4 regions of the Spirosoma endbachense genome follow, and region 1 is predicted to be linked to each of the others. Evidence: riboswitches for the same ligand, from Rfam matches in the RefSeq annotation. Region 1 holds a riboswitch; each other region holds the start of a gene.
The links. Region 1 has a riboswitch for S-adenosylmethionine ahead of GJR95_RS22605 (YceI family protein). Riboswitches for the same ligand answer to the same signal wherever they lie in the genome.

Region 2: it holds a riboswitch for S-adenosylmethionine, as region 1 does, so the genes downstream of both, GJR95_RS21095 (homoserine O-acetyltransferase family protein) here and GJR95_RS22605 (YceI family protein) in region 1, are expected to answer to the same signal.
Region 3: it holds a riboswitch for S-adenosylmethionine, as region 1 does, so the genes downstream of both, metH (methionine synthase) here and GJR95_RS22605 (YceI family protein) in region 1, are expected to answer to the same signal.
Region 4: it holds a riboswitch for S-adenosylmethionine, as region 1 does, so the genes downstream of both, GJR95_RS32850 (SusC/RagA family TonB-linked outer membrane protein) here and GJR95_RS22605 (YceI family protein) in region 1, are expected to answer to the same signal.

What each region holds. Positions count from the first base shown of each region.
Region 1 covers NZ_CP045997.1:5,595,714-5,600,202, forward strand. The annotation lists gene GJR95_RS22600 (glycoside hydrolase family 3 N-terminal domain-containing protein) at 1-2,197, opposite strand, end outside; SAM riboswitch class I at 2,553-2,652, shown strand; gene GJR95_RS22605 (YceI family protein) at 2,937-3,638, shown strand; gene GJR95_RS22610 (dipeptidase) at 3,710-4,489, shown strand, end outside.
Region 2 covers NZ_CP045997.1:5,231,796-5,236,284, forward strand. The annotation lists gene GJR95_RS21090 (GDSL-type esterase/lipase family protein) at 1-231, opposite strand, end outside; gene GJR95_RS21095 (homoserine O-acetyltransferase family protein) at 433-1,491, opposite strand; SAM riboswitch class I at 1,669-1,787, opposite strand; gene GJR95_RS21100 (DUF721 domain-containing protein) at 1,977-2,303, shown strand; gene GJR95_RS21105 (polysaccharide deacetylase family protein) at 2,384-3,187, opposite strand; gene GJR95_RS21110 (glycosyltransferase family 2 protein) at 3,124-4,137, opposite strand; gene GJR95_RS21115 (ion channel) at 4,299-4,489, shown strand, end outside.
Region 3 covers NZ_CP045997.1:3,859,759-3,864,247, reverse strand. The annotation lists gene metH (methionine synthase) at 1-3,648, opposite strand, end outside; SAM riboswitch class I at 3,807-3,922, opposite strand; gene GJR95_RS15570 (Ppx/GppA phosphatase family protein) at 4,089-4,489, shown strand, end outside.
Region 4 covers NZ_CP045997.1:8,060,947-8,065,435, forward strand. The annotation lists gene GJR95_RS32840 (SLC13 family permease) at 1-509, shown strand, start outside; gene GJR95_RS32845 (YeiH family protein) at 563-1,837, shown strand; SAM riboswitch class I at 2,022-2,121, shown strand; gene GJR95_RS32850 (SusC/RagA family TonB-linked outer membrane protein) at 2,418-4,489, shown strand, end outside.

The sequences.
Region 1 (4,489 bases):
TTTTGGTGTCTTTCCAGAAAGCAATCCAGGCTTTCAACCGGGCCTGATGAGTCAGTACATCGCGCCAGCGTAAATCGGCTTTATTCGATTTCTTGAGCCAGGGCAGGTAATCGACCATTTTACCGTCGAGGTTGAACTTCCCTTCATCGACCAGCTTCATCAGAGCGGGCGTTGAGGTGCTTACTTTCGTTACAGAGGCCATGTCGAACAGATCGTCTAACTGCGTTGGCTTTGGCTCGGCACCCAGCGATGCATCGTATGTGTGTGTACCATATGCTTTGTGAAAGATGACTTTGCCATCTTTGGCCATTTGTACCACACAGCCCGGAAACGCTTTCTGGGCCAGCCCAACATTTACCAGTGAATCAACCTGTTGCATCAGGTAACGGCTATCAATGCCAACCTCTTCGGGGATCGTGTATTTCAGACGGCCAAGCGGTTTGATCGCCAGTCCATCGCCCACCCGGAAGCGTTGGTTAACCGTAACGGGGAGTTTGCCCGATGCGCCAATCGCGCCAAAAATCAACTGGGCCGAGAGCTCTTCGGCGTAGGTAGTCAATTGATAGGGCATCACAATGGCCCGCGCCTGCTCGATGTTGCGGCTAGCAAGAACAGTATCTGCCGGAAAGGTCAGCTTGTCGAGCGCATAGACGTTTCCAAAGACTGTAACCACGGCTTTGCCCGTCGCCACTAATTCACTGACCAACCCCGCAGTTTTTGACTGGAGGCCATACTTGACCGCAGGCCGGATGTTATTCAGATGCACATCGACCAGAATCAAATTATAATTTTTGAGCGAATCCCGAACCTGAGCCAGTGTCGAATCGGGTGTTTTGGAGGTAATATTGAAATGATCAACCAGTGTGTAGTTGGCGGCCATTTTCTGAAAGGCCGTGACTTTATCGCTTTCAATGGCTACTGAGGCAATCCGTAACGTATCCAGCCGTTGCAGGGGCAACAGATTATTGGTATTTTTCAGAACCGTCAGGCTTGCTTCAGTGAGTTTGCGGTTGAGCAGGTCATCGCTAACCGGATTCAGGTCATTGACCAGATTATCGAGCACAATGGGTTTGTATTGATTCAAACCAACCCACGCCTTCGCGCGTAGTACTTTCAGACAGCGGGCGTCCAGCGATTCCTGGGTCATACGACCAGTAGCTATAGCCTGTTTAATCTGAGCCATAGCCGCCGGAACATCTTCGGTAAATTCCAGGACATCCATACCCGCTTCCAGACCAAGCTCATCGGCCTGGCCGGATGGGAAATATTTCGTGACGCCCTTCATGTTCATCGCGTCTGAGAAAATCAATCCCTGAAAACCCAGTTCGTTTTTGAGCAGGTTGGTGACGATGGCGGGTGAAAGTGTTGAGGGGCGGTTACGGGTTGTGTCGAGGGAGGGGATGCTCAGGTGAGCGATCATGACACCGGCGGCTCCGGCGTTGATCAACTGTTTGAACGGATACAACTCCAGCGAGTCGAGTTGCGCCCGGCTTTTATTGATCAGCGGTAAATCATAGTGCGAATCGGTACCTGTATCGCCATGACCCGGAAAGTGCTTCAGGCTGGTTAACAGATGGTTGTCCTGCATGCCCCGCATATAGGCAAGGGCTTTACGTGCAACCGCATATTTATCTTCGCCAAAAGATCGAAAGTTAATAACCGGGTTATTGGGATTATTATTGACATCGACCGAAGGGGCAAAGTTGACATGAACACCTAACCGGCGGGCCTGTTTAGCCAGATTTGCGCCCATGGTGTAGATGAGCGAATCGTTGCCCTGCATGGCTCCGAGTGTCATCTGGTAGGGATAGCGAACCGTACTATCCAACCGCATGGCCAGCCCCCACTCGGCGTCCATCGCAATTAAAAGGGGGACTGTCGAAAGTGCCTGTAACCGATTGGTGAGTTTTGCCTGCCGGATTGGCCCTCCCTGAAACATGACTACTCCGCCAAGCTTATAGGTTCTAACCAGATTTACGAGCGAATCTTCATAGGTGGGTTTTCGGTTCGAGTAGCCCGAAACCATGATCAACTGACCGATGCGTTCATCGGGTGTCAGCGTTGCAAAGACGGAGTCGGCCCAGCGGTTCTGACTGGCATTCAGTTGCAGGAAAGAAGGAGTTGTTGACTGCGAAAAAGCCTTTGTGAGAAAAATAACGTTGATGAAAGTAATAATCAGGAGCCGACAATAAGGCATGAGCGAAAAAATTGGGTCGTGAAGGGTCAAAAATACGAAAAGCTCCGCTACAACACACTCTTTACAACTTGCTCTATATGCTGGATTAATTTACTGGAGGGTTTAAATCTGTATTTGTATCGCTTCTGTAAACAAAATTGCGCGGGCCAAACGAACGGTTCGACCTACACGATTTATTCACCGGCAACGAATAGCCGGTTTTGGTGCCTTCTGATTTCAGGTTTACGTAAAGTGAAAGCATCTATTCATTGAAGAATTAAAAAAATAACAAAATCTATAGGAGAAGTTTGCTTTTCTGGAAACGAGTCATTTATCTTTGAACCGTCTTACACTTACTACCTGCAAAGTAGCTGTGGATTTATACCGAAAGGGGGAGAGACAGGCTCATTGAACCCTTAGCAACTTGCCAGTTGGCGATAGTGCTAACCTGCCTACTTCGTTAGGAACTATAAATTTACATTCCATGATTACGCACGCCCAACGCTGCTTTTCTCGTTTTTCCGGAGCAGCCCGCTCCATGAGCCCAATATCCTGCTTTTGTTGCCATTGAGTCATTTTGTTCGGCTGGCTTCGCTCTAGTCAGTAAATTCTATTTATTGATGAGCAGCAAGAAGGCTATTTTCAATTTTATTCTATTAAATCTATGGAATAAATATCTTTATAGGGAAATGACGAAAAACACAAGTAACGATACCAGCTAGATACGCCTGCATACCTTGCCGAATACACGCCACGAGCCATGACACTCAATGTACCGGCTCATCAAAAAACCAAAACTAAATACCTGAAAATACCGCTTCGGCGGATCGATATGAAAAAGACAATTCAACTCCTGTTTGGCCTGATGGCCCTCTCGCTGGTTTCGGTGGCAAATCCAACTCCGCCAAAAGCGAAAGAAGTCACGTATAAAGTCGATACCCAACAAAGCCGACTCGTCTGGACAGGTAAAAAAGTAACCGGTGAGCATACGGGACTGGCTCCAATCAGTAGCGGTTCGCTGTTGCTGGCAGGAGACAGGCTGAAAAGTGGTACGTTCGAGGTTAATCTGAAGGCATTGACCGTGAGTGATTTAACCGATGCTGATAAAAATGCCAAGCTGGTAGGACACCTGAAAAATGACGACTTTTTCGGGGTTGAAAAGTATCCGACGGCTCGATTGGCAATTGCGTCGGTAACGCCAACAGGCGACGGCAAATATAGTCTAGAGGGGAAATTGACCATCAAAGGCATTACGCACGACATCAAATTTCCGGCTCAGCTCAAAACAGAGAGTGGCAAGCTGACGGCAACGGCCAAATTGACAGTTGACCGGACTAAATACGGCATCAATTATGGCTCAAAGAGCTTCTTCGAAACCATTGGCGACAAAGCGATTTACGACGACTTCACACTCGATGTAACGGTGGTAGCCATACCGTCGAATGCTGTAGCGAGTCGGTAAGACTATAATTGGGTTATTGTTACGTGTCCACTTCATCAACAACTAGAAATCAAATTTCATCAATCCTCACTATGAAACCTTCCCCGTTTTTCACCACCGGACTCGCCTGGTCGTTAGCCCTTGGGCTTACGGCCAGTGCACAGCAAGTTCCGGTCAAATCAGACTCTCTAACCGATGCGGTCGTGCGTCGGGTGCATAAATACGCCCTAACCATCGATCCGCATCTGGACATTCTGGCCGATTTTAATACCGCCGGTAATGATGCCGGTACAGAAACGAAAGGCCAGTTTGATCTGCCTAAACTGGAGCGGGGCGACCTGGACGTAGCGACGGTGGCCTTGTTTGCCGGTACAGCCAAAAAGACCCCGGAGAATATTGCCAAAGCCCGAAAGGAGATCGATACGAAGTTGGCCGCTTTACGCCGGTTTGTGAGCCAGCACCCCGATCGGCTGGAGTTTGCCTACACGGCGGCCGATCTGGAACGCATTCCGGCAAAAGGGAAACATGCCATTTTACTGAGCTTTCTGAATGCTTTCTCGCTCGGCAAAGACCTGACTCAACTGCCATTGCTTTATGGGGAGGGCGTGCGGGTGTTTGGTCTGACGCATGCCGGTAACAACGACTGGGCTGATTCATCACGGCCATCGGTGGGATTTGGCGACAAACCCCACGAACTGGGGGGATTGTCGGTGTTGGGCAAACAATCGGTTTCGGAACTGAATCGACTCGGTGCTATTATTGATGTCTCGCAGTTGACGCCAGCGGGCGTTTTTCAGACAATTCAGTTGAGTCGCGCACCCGTTATTGCCTCCCATTCGGCAGTGCGGGGGCGGGTCGATGCCACACGTAAT
Region 2 (4,489 bases), 360 kb from region 1:
AATGGATTTAGGATTTGCCGGAACGACCAGCCGATCAAAAAACCAGGCACAGGCCGCCAATGTTGAACCGCCAAATCCTAAATTAAGCGTATCGAGTTGCGGAAAATCCTGAGCCAGCGTCGACCAAAGCCGAATCGATGAACTACCATAAAAAACAACCCGATCGGATGCGGGATGAGCTAACTTAATTTTGGCTTCGAGTTGCCGAACGTCGTCTTCGTACCAGACCATCTGGTTATTGTATGATTAAGGGTTGCCTAATGGCTTCTTACAACCCGCATGGGTAGATTACTGCACCAGAATGGGTTAACTCATAAGCTGACAAATGTGTTGTCTAATCTTTATGAACCCTTTAGGCATTATAGAATAATTTTTTTCAGTGATGCTACCCGCTCGTTGAAGAAAGCTTCATGCTAATGAAGGAATAATGCGTTACTTTTTTACTGTTTCGGCCATTTTGTTTGAATCAGATGCGGCTGAAGCCATCCATTTCCGGAGAATGCTGCCCAATGGCCGGAATTCGATCAGAAAGCCGTCGTGGCCATATAGGGAATCAATCTCTTCGTAGACGGCATTCGGAATATGCCGGGCCAAAAACTGCTGTTCGGCTGTTGGAAACAGCAAATCGGAACGAATACCAACTACCAGAGCGCGAGCTTTTATCTGGTTGAGTGCGTTCAGAATGCTACCTCGGTTTCGGCCGACATTGTGCGAATCCATTACTTTCGACAGTGTCCAGTACGTAAAGGCATTAAATCGATCGGCTATTTTTTCTCCCTGATAGCGTTGATAGCCAGCCGCTTTGTAGCCATCGAGTTGTTCATTGTTATCGAGAGCCTGCGTAAAGCCATATGTATCGTAGTTACGATAAGAAATCATGGCCATAGCCCGAGCGGCCCTCATCCCCGACATGCCTGCATCGTCGCGTTGTTCGATCCAGGTAGGGTCGGCTTCAATAGCCATACGCTGCGCTTCATTGAAGGCAATACACCAGGGCGATGCTACCGCGCTGACAGCAATCAGAACCAGATTTTCGATTAGATTCGGGCGCAGAATTGCCCATTCAACGGCTTGTTCTCCGCCAACAGATCCACCAATACAGGTATGAATTTTATCGATACCCAGCTCCTGCCGTAACAAGTCCAGCGCTTCAACCATATCGCGGATTGTAATTGTCGGGAAATCATGGTAGAAGGGTTTCCCTGTAGTTGTATTGACTGAGAGCGGCCCGGTCGAGCCATAACAGGAACCGAGAATATTGGCACAGACGATGAAGTCGGTATCGGGATTAAAATATTTGCCTGGCCCTACCATGCCATTCCACCAGTCGCCGGGGTCGGCATTACCAGTCAAAGCATGACAAATCCAGACAACGTTAGATCCATCGCTGTTCAATGTACCGCGTGTCGTGTAAGCTAACCGAAAACCCGGTAAGCTTTCTCCCGACTCAAGCGGGAACGAATATTTATAGTTAAAATAATGGATGTCCAATGGATAATGCGTTTTCTGCCCTAACGTTTTCAGGAATTATGGAGGCATAACTACGCTGAAAACCATAAACATATGGAACCGCACAAAACCACTCCCGGTTAGCGGTGCGATGAGGTGAGTGATGCTTAGTAGGCCTCGTAGGGCATACAGTGCCGTTTGTAGCGCATGTGAATAAACGATTTATAGTCCCTAACCGTCCGCTTTTGCGGTTGCTTTAGGCAGGAGTTAGCACCTTGCCATGTGGTAGGTTGCCAGCGATTCACAGAGCCTGATCTCTCCTCGCTTCTTTATAAATCAATTGACGTCGGTATGAAATGATTGACGTCTGGCAATTGACTTGATACCGCAAGTATACTAGCCAAAGCGCGCCAATCCAAACACAGACTCTATTTTCTGACCGTTGCCTTATTTTTTTTGACTTCGTTGTCGAGTAAGGTTTATTTAATCGGGCGGATATTTACTTTTGTGGCGAAGACACCCCCCCAATGAATCAATCCTACCGTTACAACCGTGAGAATGCTACCCGAGTAGCCGGAACTACAACTGTGAAGGATGCAATCGGGCAGTTGCTGAAAGCGTATCAACTTCAGACTCGCTTCAACGAAACGTACCTCGAAGCCTTTTGGGGACGTATGATGGGGCCAACGATTGCATCGCGAACAAACCGTCTCTACGTTAGGGACCGAAAATTACATATCGAGATCGCTTCGGCTCCCCTGCGTAACGAACTCGTCAATGCCAAGCAGAAACTAATTCAACTTGTTAATAAAGACATGGGTACCGATGTTATCGATGACGTGGTATTTATCTGAATAAGTTAGATTTTAAAACCGAAAAAGGCATTACTGGTCAGTAATGCCTTTTTCGGTTTTAAAAAATCCTGGCAGACTTCTTACGATAAGGAGCTGGCAAATTCGTGCATTGTGCTAAACTCGCCTTGTGGCTTTAAATAGCGAAGTAGTGCCTCAACCCGGTCAAGTAATTCCTCCCGGGAATGACGCCGAACATAAGCCGGGATCTTTTCATAGCCCGACAGGTCCGTAAACTCCCAGGGGTGAACGTATAAATTCAGAAAGCCATCAGCTCGAAGCGTTTGCCTGCATAGTTGTTTATAATAAGCAAACGGAAAGTTTTTTAGACTTAGCCAGAAAAGCGGCAACCGTAGGGTAGGCGTAACGGATGCCGGGATTTGCCAGACACCTGCTTCCCGGAATGGATGCCGTGGTTCGCCCCAGTGATTATAGCGACCAGGGAGCCAGGTCGGATGCAATGATGAATTATACTGATAGCCTGCCTGTTCAACATCGTTGGGGTCGACAAAACCCATGCGCGCGCGCCGGAAGCCGGTTACCGGACGATTAAGTAATTTCTCCAGCGTTAATCTGGATGTCAGTAAATCAGCAGGTTCGAAAGTCGTGTGGAAATAGCCGTGGGACGCAATTTCGTGCTTACCAGCTAGCTGACAGACTAATTCGGGTTCATGAAGGGCATAATTAGCCGTAGTGAAAAGCGTGGTACGAGCCTCAACTGCATCAAAGCGTTCGGCCAGCAAACGCAGACCCCGCGTTGAAACGGCCACTTGCTCACTCAGTGGAATGTTGTGACCGAACTCAACCGCAGTATCAAACTCCTCTACATCAACGGTGAATAATATTTGCCTCCCAGGGGGTGTTGCTCTTTGGTTGGGGCTTCCCATGTTGTAACGGTCTCCTCAATGTCGCTTGTGTCGCCGATGATATAAGCCGGGCGTTGTTTTACTTCCACAAACGTTTTCCCCAAATATACGCCGATGATCCCGATTATGATGAATTGAACACCACCGATGAGCAGCATCAACAGGACTAGCGTAGTCCAGCCAGAAACGGTCGCATTTGTAAAATACTTTTCGTAGAGGACTTCCGCCCCGAATAAACTGGCAAACATGAACATGCCGAAGCCGAGCAGAACAGACAAATACAAGGGCTTGGTAGAGAACGAGGTGATACCCATGGCAGCCAGATGCATCATCTTGCGAAATGAGTACTTAGAACGACCTGCGTAGCGAGCGGCTGGTTGATAGAGAATCCGGCATTGGCGGAAACCTACCCACGAAATCGCCCCGCGGAGGAACAGATCATTTTCCTTGAAAGCCTTCAGGGTGTCGATAACTTTGCGGTCGAGTAACCGGAAGTCAGCTGCACCATCTTCAATTTTAAGGCCTGAAATATTTCTCAGCAGGCTGTAAAACTTTTTTGACGTTGTACGCTTGAACCAGGATAATTTTGGATCGGGCTGCCGAACCGTATAAACGACCTCGAAGCCTTCGCGCCATTTACTGATCAGCGTAGGGATGAGTTCGGGAGGGTGCTGGAGGTCTGCATCGAGACAGATTATCGCCTGACCTCTGGCATTTTCATAACCAGCACGAAGGGCCATCTGATGACCAAAGTTGCGGGAAAAAGAAAGAAACCGTACTACAGGATACTCTTTGCTTAACTGCCGAAGCACAAAGCGAGTCTGGTCAGAACTGCCATCGTCAACGATCAGTATTTCATAAGATCGATACGGCTCCATAACGGCCATGAGCCGATGTACTAAAACGGGTAAGTTCTCTTCCTCGTTATAGGCTGGTACGACTATACTAATCATACCTTCAGATGATTTCATTGTATCTTCGTGGATTAAGAACCGTTACGGACGGTTTCTTTAAATTTTCTGCTAAAATAAGTATTAATACTTAATATTTTATCAATAGATGAATTAAAGTTGTTTTAAAAGTTGCCTTTACCGTCAAAAATTTACTAAAAGAGCACTTCTCTATAGACTATATGAATACTTTGCCAAAACAGAATTTACAGGGACGGAACAGTCAACTTGTTGAACAAGAGGAGCAAAGGCGTGATTTAGGGTTCGGAACAAAGCTCGGTGATACCTATTCTCGATTAATCAACAAAGATGGTAGTTTTAATATATTTCGTAAGAACGGAACATTTTGGGATCAACTAAATCTCTATAATCG
Region 3 (4,489 bases), 1.7 Mb from region 1:
CTGGTCTTTATTGATTTTGCCGACAGCAAAATACCTTGATTCGGGGTGTGAGAAATAAAAACCACTCACCGAAGACGCTGGATACATAGCATAGCTTTCGGTTAGTTCAATATCAATTTTGTTGGCGTCCAGCAGATCAAACAGCTTACCCTTTTCGGTATGGTCAGGACAGGCCGGGTAGCCTGGAGCAGGACGGATACCCTGATAAGCTTCCTTGACCAATTGCTCATTACTCAATTTTTCACCAACGGCATACGGCCAGAATTCTGTTCGTACGCGTTCGTGCATCCGTTCAGCAAATGCTTCAGCCAGCCGATCGGCAATCGCCTTCACCATGATGCTGTTATAGTCGTCATGGTCGCGCTCAAACTTGTCGATCAACGCTTCGATACCAATTCCCGCCGTAACGGCAAACCCGCCAATATAATCTTCCCGACCGCTTTCTAAAGGAGCAATGAAGTCAGACAGGCAGAAGTTTGGCAATCCTGGCGCTTTCTGATTCTGTTGACGCAGGAAGTGAAGCACCGTTTTGGTATCATATATCAACTCCCCTGCCGAACTCACTGCCGTCTGCGACTGGGCTTTGCTGATTTTATATTCGATGTGTCGATGTGAGCCATGACGTTCGCAGGGAACATCGCGTACGTTCTCTTCAAAATCGTGTAACAATACGTCATCATCGGCCGAGTTAGCTGGATAGAATCCAACCACAGCTTTGGCTTTCAGCAGCTTATTGTCGATGATTTCCTGCAAGAGTTGATTCGCATCGTCGAACAGCTGACGCGCTTCTTTCCCAACGACTGCATCGTCGAAAATGGCCGGATATTTACCGTGTAATTGCCAGGTCTGGAAAAAAGGCGTCCAGTCGATGTAATTGGCTAGTTCTGCAATCGAATAATCATCGAAATAGCGATTGCCCAGAAAAGTTGGTTTGGTCGGCTCGAAATTCTGCCAATCAATTACGGTGCGATTAGCGCGCGCCTTTTCGATTCCCAGCAAATTTTTCTCCTTCTGACGCTTGGCATGGTCATCGCGGAGTTTGGCATATTCCGCTTTAATTTGAGTAAAAATCAGCTCGCGAGTAGCATCGGTTTCACTCACAAGCCGCCCGGCAACCGGAACGCTCCGGCTGGCATCGAGTACGTGAATGACCGGACCCGAATAATGCGGATCAACTTTAACTGCTGTATGAATACGTGACGTTGTGGCTCCACCGATCAGCAAGGGCAGGGTGAATCCCTGACGCTCCATTTCCTTGGCAACTCCGACCATCTCGTCTAAGGAGGGCGTAATCAATCCGCTCAGACCGATAATATCAACCTTATGTTCGCGGGCAGCATCCAGAATTTTCTGCGTTGGGACCATCACGCCAAGGTCAATGATCTCGTAATTATTACAGCCCAATACGACCCCAACAATGTTTTTGCCAATGTCGTGAACATCGCCCTTGACGGTTGCCAGCAGGATTTTTCCGGCCGATGATGAGCCTTCTCCCGATTTTTCGGCTTCAATAAATGGGGTCAGATAAGCCACGGCCTTTTTCATGACCCGTGCCGACTTTACAACCTGTGGCAGAAACATTTTTCCCGCGCCAAACAGATCGCCAACAACGTTCATACCATCCATCAGCGGACCTTCAATGACATGCAAAGGGCGCTCGACTAGCTGACGTGCTTCCTCTACATCCTGATCGATATAGTCTGTGATACCTTTTACAAGCGCATGTTTGAGCCGCTCATTAACATGTTCGAGCCGCCAGCTTTCGTCCTGTATGATCGCTTTCCCCTTTGCTTTTACGGTTTCGGCGAAATCAACTAACCGTTCTGTTGCATCGTCTCTACGGTTTAACAATACATCTTCGCAACGTTCCAGCAGGTCTTTTGGAATATTGTCATAAACCTCTAATTGCCCGGCATTGACAATACCCATATCCATACCTGCCCGAATTGCATGGTACAGAAAGGCCGAGTGCATGGCTTCACGCACAACATCGTTGCCTCGAAAACTGAACGAAATATTCGATACGCCCCCACTTACTTTAGCTAGCGGCAGGTTTTGCTTAATCCAGCGCGTAGCATTGATAAAGTCAACAGCGTAGTTATTGTGCTCCTCAATACCCGTTGCAACAGTCAGGATATTGGGGTCGAAAATAATGTCTTGCGGGGCGAAATGAACTTTATCGACCAGAATTCGATAAGCTCGTTCGCAGATTTCGATACGACGCTCGTACGAATCGGCCTGGCCGGTTTCATCGAATGCCATCACAACCGCAGCCGCCCCGTATCGCTTCACTAACTGGGCCCGTTCAATGAACGCTTCTTCGCCTTCTTTGAGCGAAATAGAGTTTACGATGGCTTTTCCCTGAACGCATTTCAGCCCTGCCTCAATGACCTCCCATTTCGATGAGTCGACCATGATGGGTACACGGGCAATATCAGGCTCGGCAGCAATCAGGTTCAGGAAAGTCTTCATGGCTTCCGCCGAATCCAACATGCCTTCATCCATATTAATGTCGATCACCTGCGCTCCGCCTTCAACCTGACCACGTGCAATGCTCAGTGCTTCGTCGTAATTACCTTCCTTAATAAGCCGGGCAAATTTCTTGGAACCTGTCACGTTGGTTCGTTCACCAACGTTCAGGAAATTCGTTTGCTCTGTAATTTTGAGCGGTTCAAGTCCGCTCAACTTCTGATAGGGCTCAGGTTGCGGGAGTTGCCGTGGCGGATATTTGGCCGCTACGTCGGCAATGGCCCGAATGTGGTCGGGTGTAGAGCCGCAGCAACCACCAACAATATTGACAAAACTACTTTTAATGAAATCTTCGATTTGCAATGCCATCATATCCGGCGTTTCGTCGTATTCGCCAAATTCGTTGGGCAAACCCGCGTTCGGATAGGCCGACGTAAAGAACGGTGCCTCTTTCGAGAGCGTCTGAATGTATGGCCGCATCAATTCGGCCCCCAATGCACAGTTGAGCCCTACACTTAGCAAGGGCAAATGGGAAACTGAATATAAAAAAGCTTCGGTTGTCTGACCTGATAATGTCCGGCCACTGGCATCTGTAATGGTGCCGGAGATCATGATTGGGCGAACAGGCTGCTGCGGGTTTAAATTGAAATACTTATCAATGGCGAACATAGCCGCCTTGGCATTCAGTGTATCAAAGATCGTTTCGACCAACAGCAAGTCGGCGCCCCCTTCCACTAAACCGCTTACCTGCTCATAGTAGGCATTCACCAGTTCATCGAACGTAACAGCCCGATATGCCGGATTATTTACATCGGGCGAAAGGGAAGCAGTACGGTTTGTCGGCCCCATTGCTCCCGCAACAAAGCGTGGTTTATCAGGATTTTGCTTGGTTAATTCCTCCGTTACTTCCTTAGCTATGCGGGCTGATTCATAGTTCAGTTCATAGGCCAGCTCTTCCATGTGGTAATCCGCCATAGCAATGGATGTACCGCTGAACGTATTGGTTTCGATAATGTCGGCCCCTGCTTCCAGATATTGTTTATGGATTTCCTGAATGATCTGCGGCTGCGTGATCGACAGCAAATCATTATTTCCCTTTACATCGTGTGGATAGTCTTTAAAGCGCTCACCCCGATAATCGGCTTCAGTCAGGTTATACCGCTGGATCATCGTTCCCATGGCACCATCGAGAACGAGAATTCTTTGTTTCAGAAGGTCTGTAATCAGTTCCAATTGATACAAAATTTATAGAGTTAAAGGCACGCCAATGGCGGCCTTAAAATAGTATAGCGTAAAAACCGGGGCTTATCAAAACAGGGGAAGGAAGCAGAAACGCTAACTTATCTGTCCCCAAAAATTGGGGTGGAATGCGGCACCTTTTCCTACTTGTATAGTAAGCGGCTGGTTGCCAAGACATCGTTGGGTCCAATCCCTCCGTCTTTCTTGATAAGCACTTATGCAAAGATACATATTCTACCCATAGTCCCAAAAATAGCTTACTTTTGGGCGAATTTTTGAATGAGCGAATTAATGAACAGGCGACTAGTTTGTGACTAATCCCGTTCACTGGTTCGCTCATTCCCCGCTCCGGCGAATTGGTCACTACCTAACTATAGTTGATGAAACTAGCAGCCATCGATATCGGTTCCAATGCAGCTCGTCTGCAGATCTCAACGGTGTTACATAACGACAACGTTGTTAGCTTCAAGCGTGTCGAATACGTACGTTTCCCGCTTCGGCTGGGGCACGATGTATTTAATTTTGGCGAGCTTACTCCTGAAAGTGAAGCCCGAACCACCAAACTAATGCAGGTTTACAAACTGCTGATGGAATTGCATGAAGTGGAAGATTATATGGCCTGCGCGACATCGGCCATGCGTGAATCCTCCAATGGGCATGATGTCGCTAAACGTATCGAAGCATCAACAGGCATTAAGATTAATATTATCGATGGGAGCAAGGAAGCTGAACTCATCAATAATGTGGTTGTTCAGGCACTCGATGAACGGCAGTTTCTTCA
Region 4 (4,489 bases), 2.5 Mb from region 1:
TCTTTCTGACTCCCGACCCGACCAGTAATACTGGTCTATTATTCGACTGGAGTAGTATGAATAAGTTACCCTGGGGTATTCTGTTCATGATCGGCGGAGGGCTGGCGCTGGCCAAAACGCTCGAAAGTTCCGGCATTATCGGACTGATCGGCGATACCGTTGCGTCGTCTGGTTCGCATGACTACAGCGGATTGCTTGTCGCGCTGGTAGGCATCACCTTGCTACTGAAAATAATCATTGCCAATACGCCACTGGCAACGGCGGCTCTTCCGATGGTTTTTGGGATTGCTACGGCCACCGGTATCGATCCGATTCTACTGGGCGCCCCCGTGACGTTTGCAGCTAGTTTTGCGTTCGTGCTGCCCATGTCGACACCACCGAACGCCATTGTGCTGGCAACCAGCCAGGTTACGATTCGGGATATGATCAAAGCCGGGTTACTACTGGCATTGGTAGGTTTCCTGCTGCTGATTGCGTTTGGCGGAGCCTACAAATGGATGACCAACTGAACAGACCTGAACCACAAGACAAAACGAATTAACCTTTCTCAAAAATAAATCAAATGGAAACTGTTGCTGAACCAATCACTAAAACTAATCCTACACTAACCGAAGACTGGACCGTCGTGGTGCTCGGCCTGCTGATTATTGCCCTTTCGCTTTCGGGTGTAGTGATTCCTGCGCCTGCGTTTGGCTGGAAAGAGGGAAGTGATCTGACAGCTACGGTGTTGAGTGCCAAAAACGGACTGATAATTCTCGAACAATTCGGTTTCACGTATGCCATTGCCCTCATTGGTGCCATTTTAACGGGCAAGCCATTGCGGTCCACGCTGTTCGGATTTCCAATCATTTTTGGGCTGACAGTACTGGCCCTGGTGCTGGCTGGAAATAAAACGCTGAAAGATCTGAACCTGGAAGCAGTCATTTTCAGCTTAGGCATTGGTTTGCTGGTGGGTAATCTGGTTCAACTACCCGACTGGCTGAAGGGCGCACTGGCTACGGAGTTGTTCGTCAAAATAGGGTTGGTATTGCTGGGAACGACTGTCATTTTTGGTGATATTCTGAAAGCCGGATCACTAGGATTGGTGCAGGCTCTGGTCGTGGTGGTGTCGGTCTGGTATTTTGCCTACTGGATCAGTAAACGGCTGAAAATAGACGATGAACTGACCATGATGCTGGCGTCGGCCGTGTCGATCTGTGGGGTGTCAGCAGCCATTGCAACCTCGGGAGCGATTCAGGGCGATAGCAAAAAGCTTTCCTATGTTATTTCGCTGGTACTGATTACGGCGATTCCAATGATGTTGTTCATGCCCTATGCAGCGCACGCGCTCGGTTTGTCGCCGGAGGTAACGGGAGCCTGGCTGGGCGGAACGATCGATACAACCGGTGCGGTTGTGGCATCAGGAACATTAGCGGGCGATGAGGCTTTAAAAATCAGTACCATTGTCAAATTTTCGCAGAATGTGTTGCTGGGCGTGGCCGCTTTTGCCATTAGCGTATACTGGACCTATACTAAAAACCAGTCTGCCGATGTGCAGACCAGTAAACCAACTTTGGGCGTCATCTGGGAGCGATTTCCGAAGTTTATTCTGGGCTTTCTGGGAGCATCATTGCTGTTTTCTTTTGTGTTGGATGCGGAAACGGTAGACAGCGTAAAAGGAAGTCTAAAAAGCCTTCAGGGACTATGGTTTGCGCTGGCCTTCACCAGCATTGGCCTTGAAACCCGCTTTGCGGATCTGTTCAAAGCCGACAATCGCCGACCGCTTTACGCCTTTTTGATTGCCCAGACATTCAATATTTTTATCACGCTAATAATCGCGTATTTTCTGTTTCGGTAAGCTTTACGATCGGGCTGGATGCTGGCCCGATTGCAGTAAATTCTACGCTGACCAGCGGGTGAAGTAGTAAATTTTCAAGAAAAGTATTCTTTTCTTATAGATTATATAGGAATTTGTTGCTTTTTTGAAAACAGAGGCTCTATATTTGAATCGTCTTACACTTACTACCTGCAAAGTAGCTGTGGATTTATACCGAAAGGGGGAGAGACAGGCTCATTGAACCCTTAGCAACGTTCCAGTTGGAAACCGTGCTAACCTGCCTAATTGGTTAGGAACTATAAATTTACACCCGCTCCGGCGGACAGGCATGATTACCCAAACATCTTCTTCCGGCTCCTGTAGAATCAGGAATTCACGCAATTTGGCTCTACAATTCTGTTGTTGCCTTTGTTGATTGGCGGACCAATGATCTATTGGCTGTACTGTTGATTGATTATTCGTAACTCCATCTCGATACGTCGGCTAAATAGCTCCCGCTGATTTATTCTGTATCAATATATTCTACTTAATATATAGAATATATGTATTAATAATTATTCCTGTGAACTCACCACCAGTTTACGGTCTAGACACAAACACCATGACACACAAAGTTTTACGCACGTTTTACCGCTTACTGCATTTGAGCATTGCCCTTTTATGGCTTTCACAAAATGCTCTAGCCCAGGGACAGTCGGTTTCTGGAACAATCAGGGACAAAGCAACCGGAGAAGGGTTGTCCGGAGTATCTGTTGTAGTGAAGGGGACAACCACAGGCACAACATCTGACCAGGAAGGACGATTTAAATTGAACGCTCCCTCAAACGCAACCCTGATTTTCTCATTCATTGGCTATTCATCTGTGGAGCAACCCGTACAGGGCCGAACAGCTTTTTCAATTGATCTGAGTGCCGATACGAAGCAACTCAGCGAAGTGATGGTGGTTGGCTATGGTACGCAGACAAAAGCCGAATTTACGGGATCGGCTGTGCGGGTCAACGGCGACGCGATCAAACAACAACCCGTACAAAGTTTCGATCAGGCCCTTCAGGGGCGGGCCGCCGGAGTAAGTATTGCGCAGCCCAATGGCGTACTCAACAATCCGCCCGTGATCCGGATTCGCGGAGTAAATTCAATCTCGCTGAGTTCGTATCCACTGGTTGTGGTCGATGGTATTCCTATCAATACGGGAAATGTGTCGGCTAGTACGGCTGTACCCAACAACCCGCTCGGCGACATCAATCCCGCCGATATTGAATCGATCGATGTGCTGAAAGATGCCGCTTCGACTTCCATTTACGGTTCACGGGCTGCTGCGGGTGTGTTGCTGATCACCACCAAGCGCGGAAAAGAAGGGAAGCCACGGATCAGCTATGAGACCTGGGTTGGCTCTTCCGAAACGGTTCGGCTACCCAAGCTATTGAACGCTGAACAATACATCGCCATCAAGAATGAAGCTGTTTTGAATGCCAAGATTCTGGGCGGTAATCAGAACAACGACAATGTTGCATCGGCACTTTTCTTTCAGAATAATAATCCCGATGGTTCTCCTATCGACACCCGGTGGTACGATTACATCTACCGGACGGGGGTATCGCAAAGCCACAATATCAGCGTATCGGGTGGTACAAAATCAACGACCTATTATTTCTCTGCCAACTACACCAAGCAGCAGGGAATTCTGAAAGGAAATGATTTTAACCGGAAAGGTGCCCGATTTAATATCGATCAGGACATTACAAACTGGCTGAAACTGAAAGCGAGCGTTTCCTATAATACCAGTTTCAATCTGTCGCCCTACTCGGGGTCAACCCCCAATACGACCTTCCTGCTGGTCTCGGCAGCCCGCCTGGCCATCGCCCTGCCACCAAATGTACCCGTCTATAATACAGATGGGAGCTATAGCATCAATCCCGCCAGCCCGAACACAATTGGCATGGGCAACAATCAGGTGATCAGTAATTTCGGAAACCCGGTAGCACTGCTGGATTTAAACCGGTATTCATCCGAAAACGACCGGATCATCGGTAGTTTCAGCGCGAATGCCAAACTGCTGAAGAACCTCGACTTTACAACGACTTACTCCATTGACCGTCTGCGAACTGATAACATCAGTTTCGATAGTCCGATTCAGGGGAATGGCTATTCGAGCAAGGGCTCGGCCACCAACGTCAGTGCCGTTCGCGATAACTGGGACTGGGCCAATACACTGACATATAATGAGACCTTTGGCAGCAAACATGCCCTGTCGGTTCTGGCGGGATATGACGTGCAGAAGTTTAATAATTCATCCTGGGGGGCCACCCGCACGCAGACGTCTGATCCATTTTTTCAGAATTATCAGGGGAACTGGGGCTCGATTACGGCCTCAAACAACGACCTGAATGAGCGGGCTTATCTGTCGTTCTTTTCGCGGCTGACGTATGATCTGAGTAAGAAATATTTCGCTACCATCAACTTCCGGCGGGATGGTAACTCAGCCCTGGGAACCGGTCGGAAATACGGAAACTTCGGCGGAGTATCGGCCGGGTGGGCCTTATCGGAGGAGCCATTCTATAAAAACTCACGACTGTCCACAACTCTCAGTAATGTTAAACTCCGGGCCAGCTGGGGCCGGGTCGGTAATGGTAACCTGAGCGATTCGTATAGCTCACTGGAATTGTATAGTGGCTC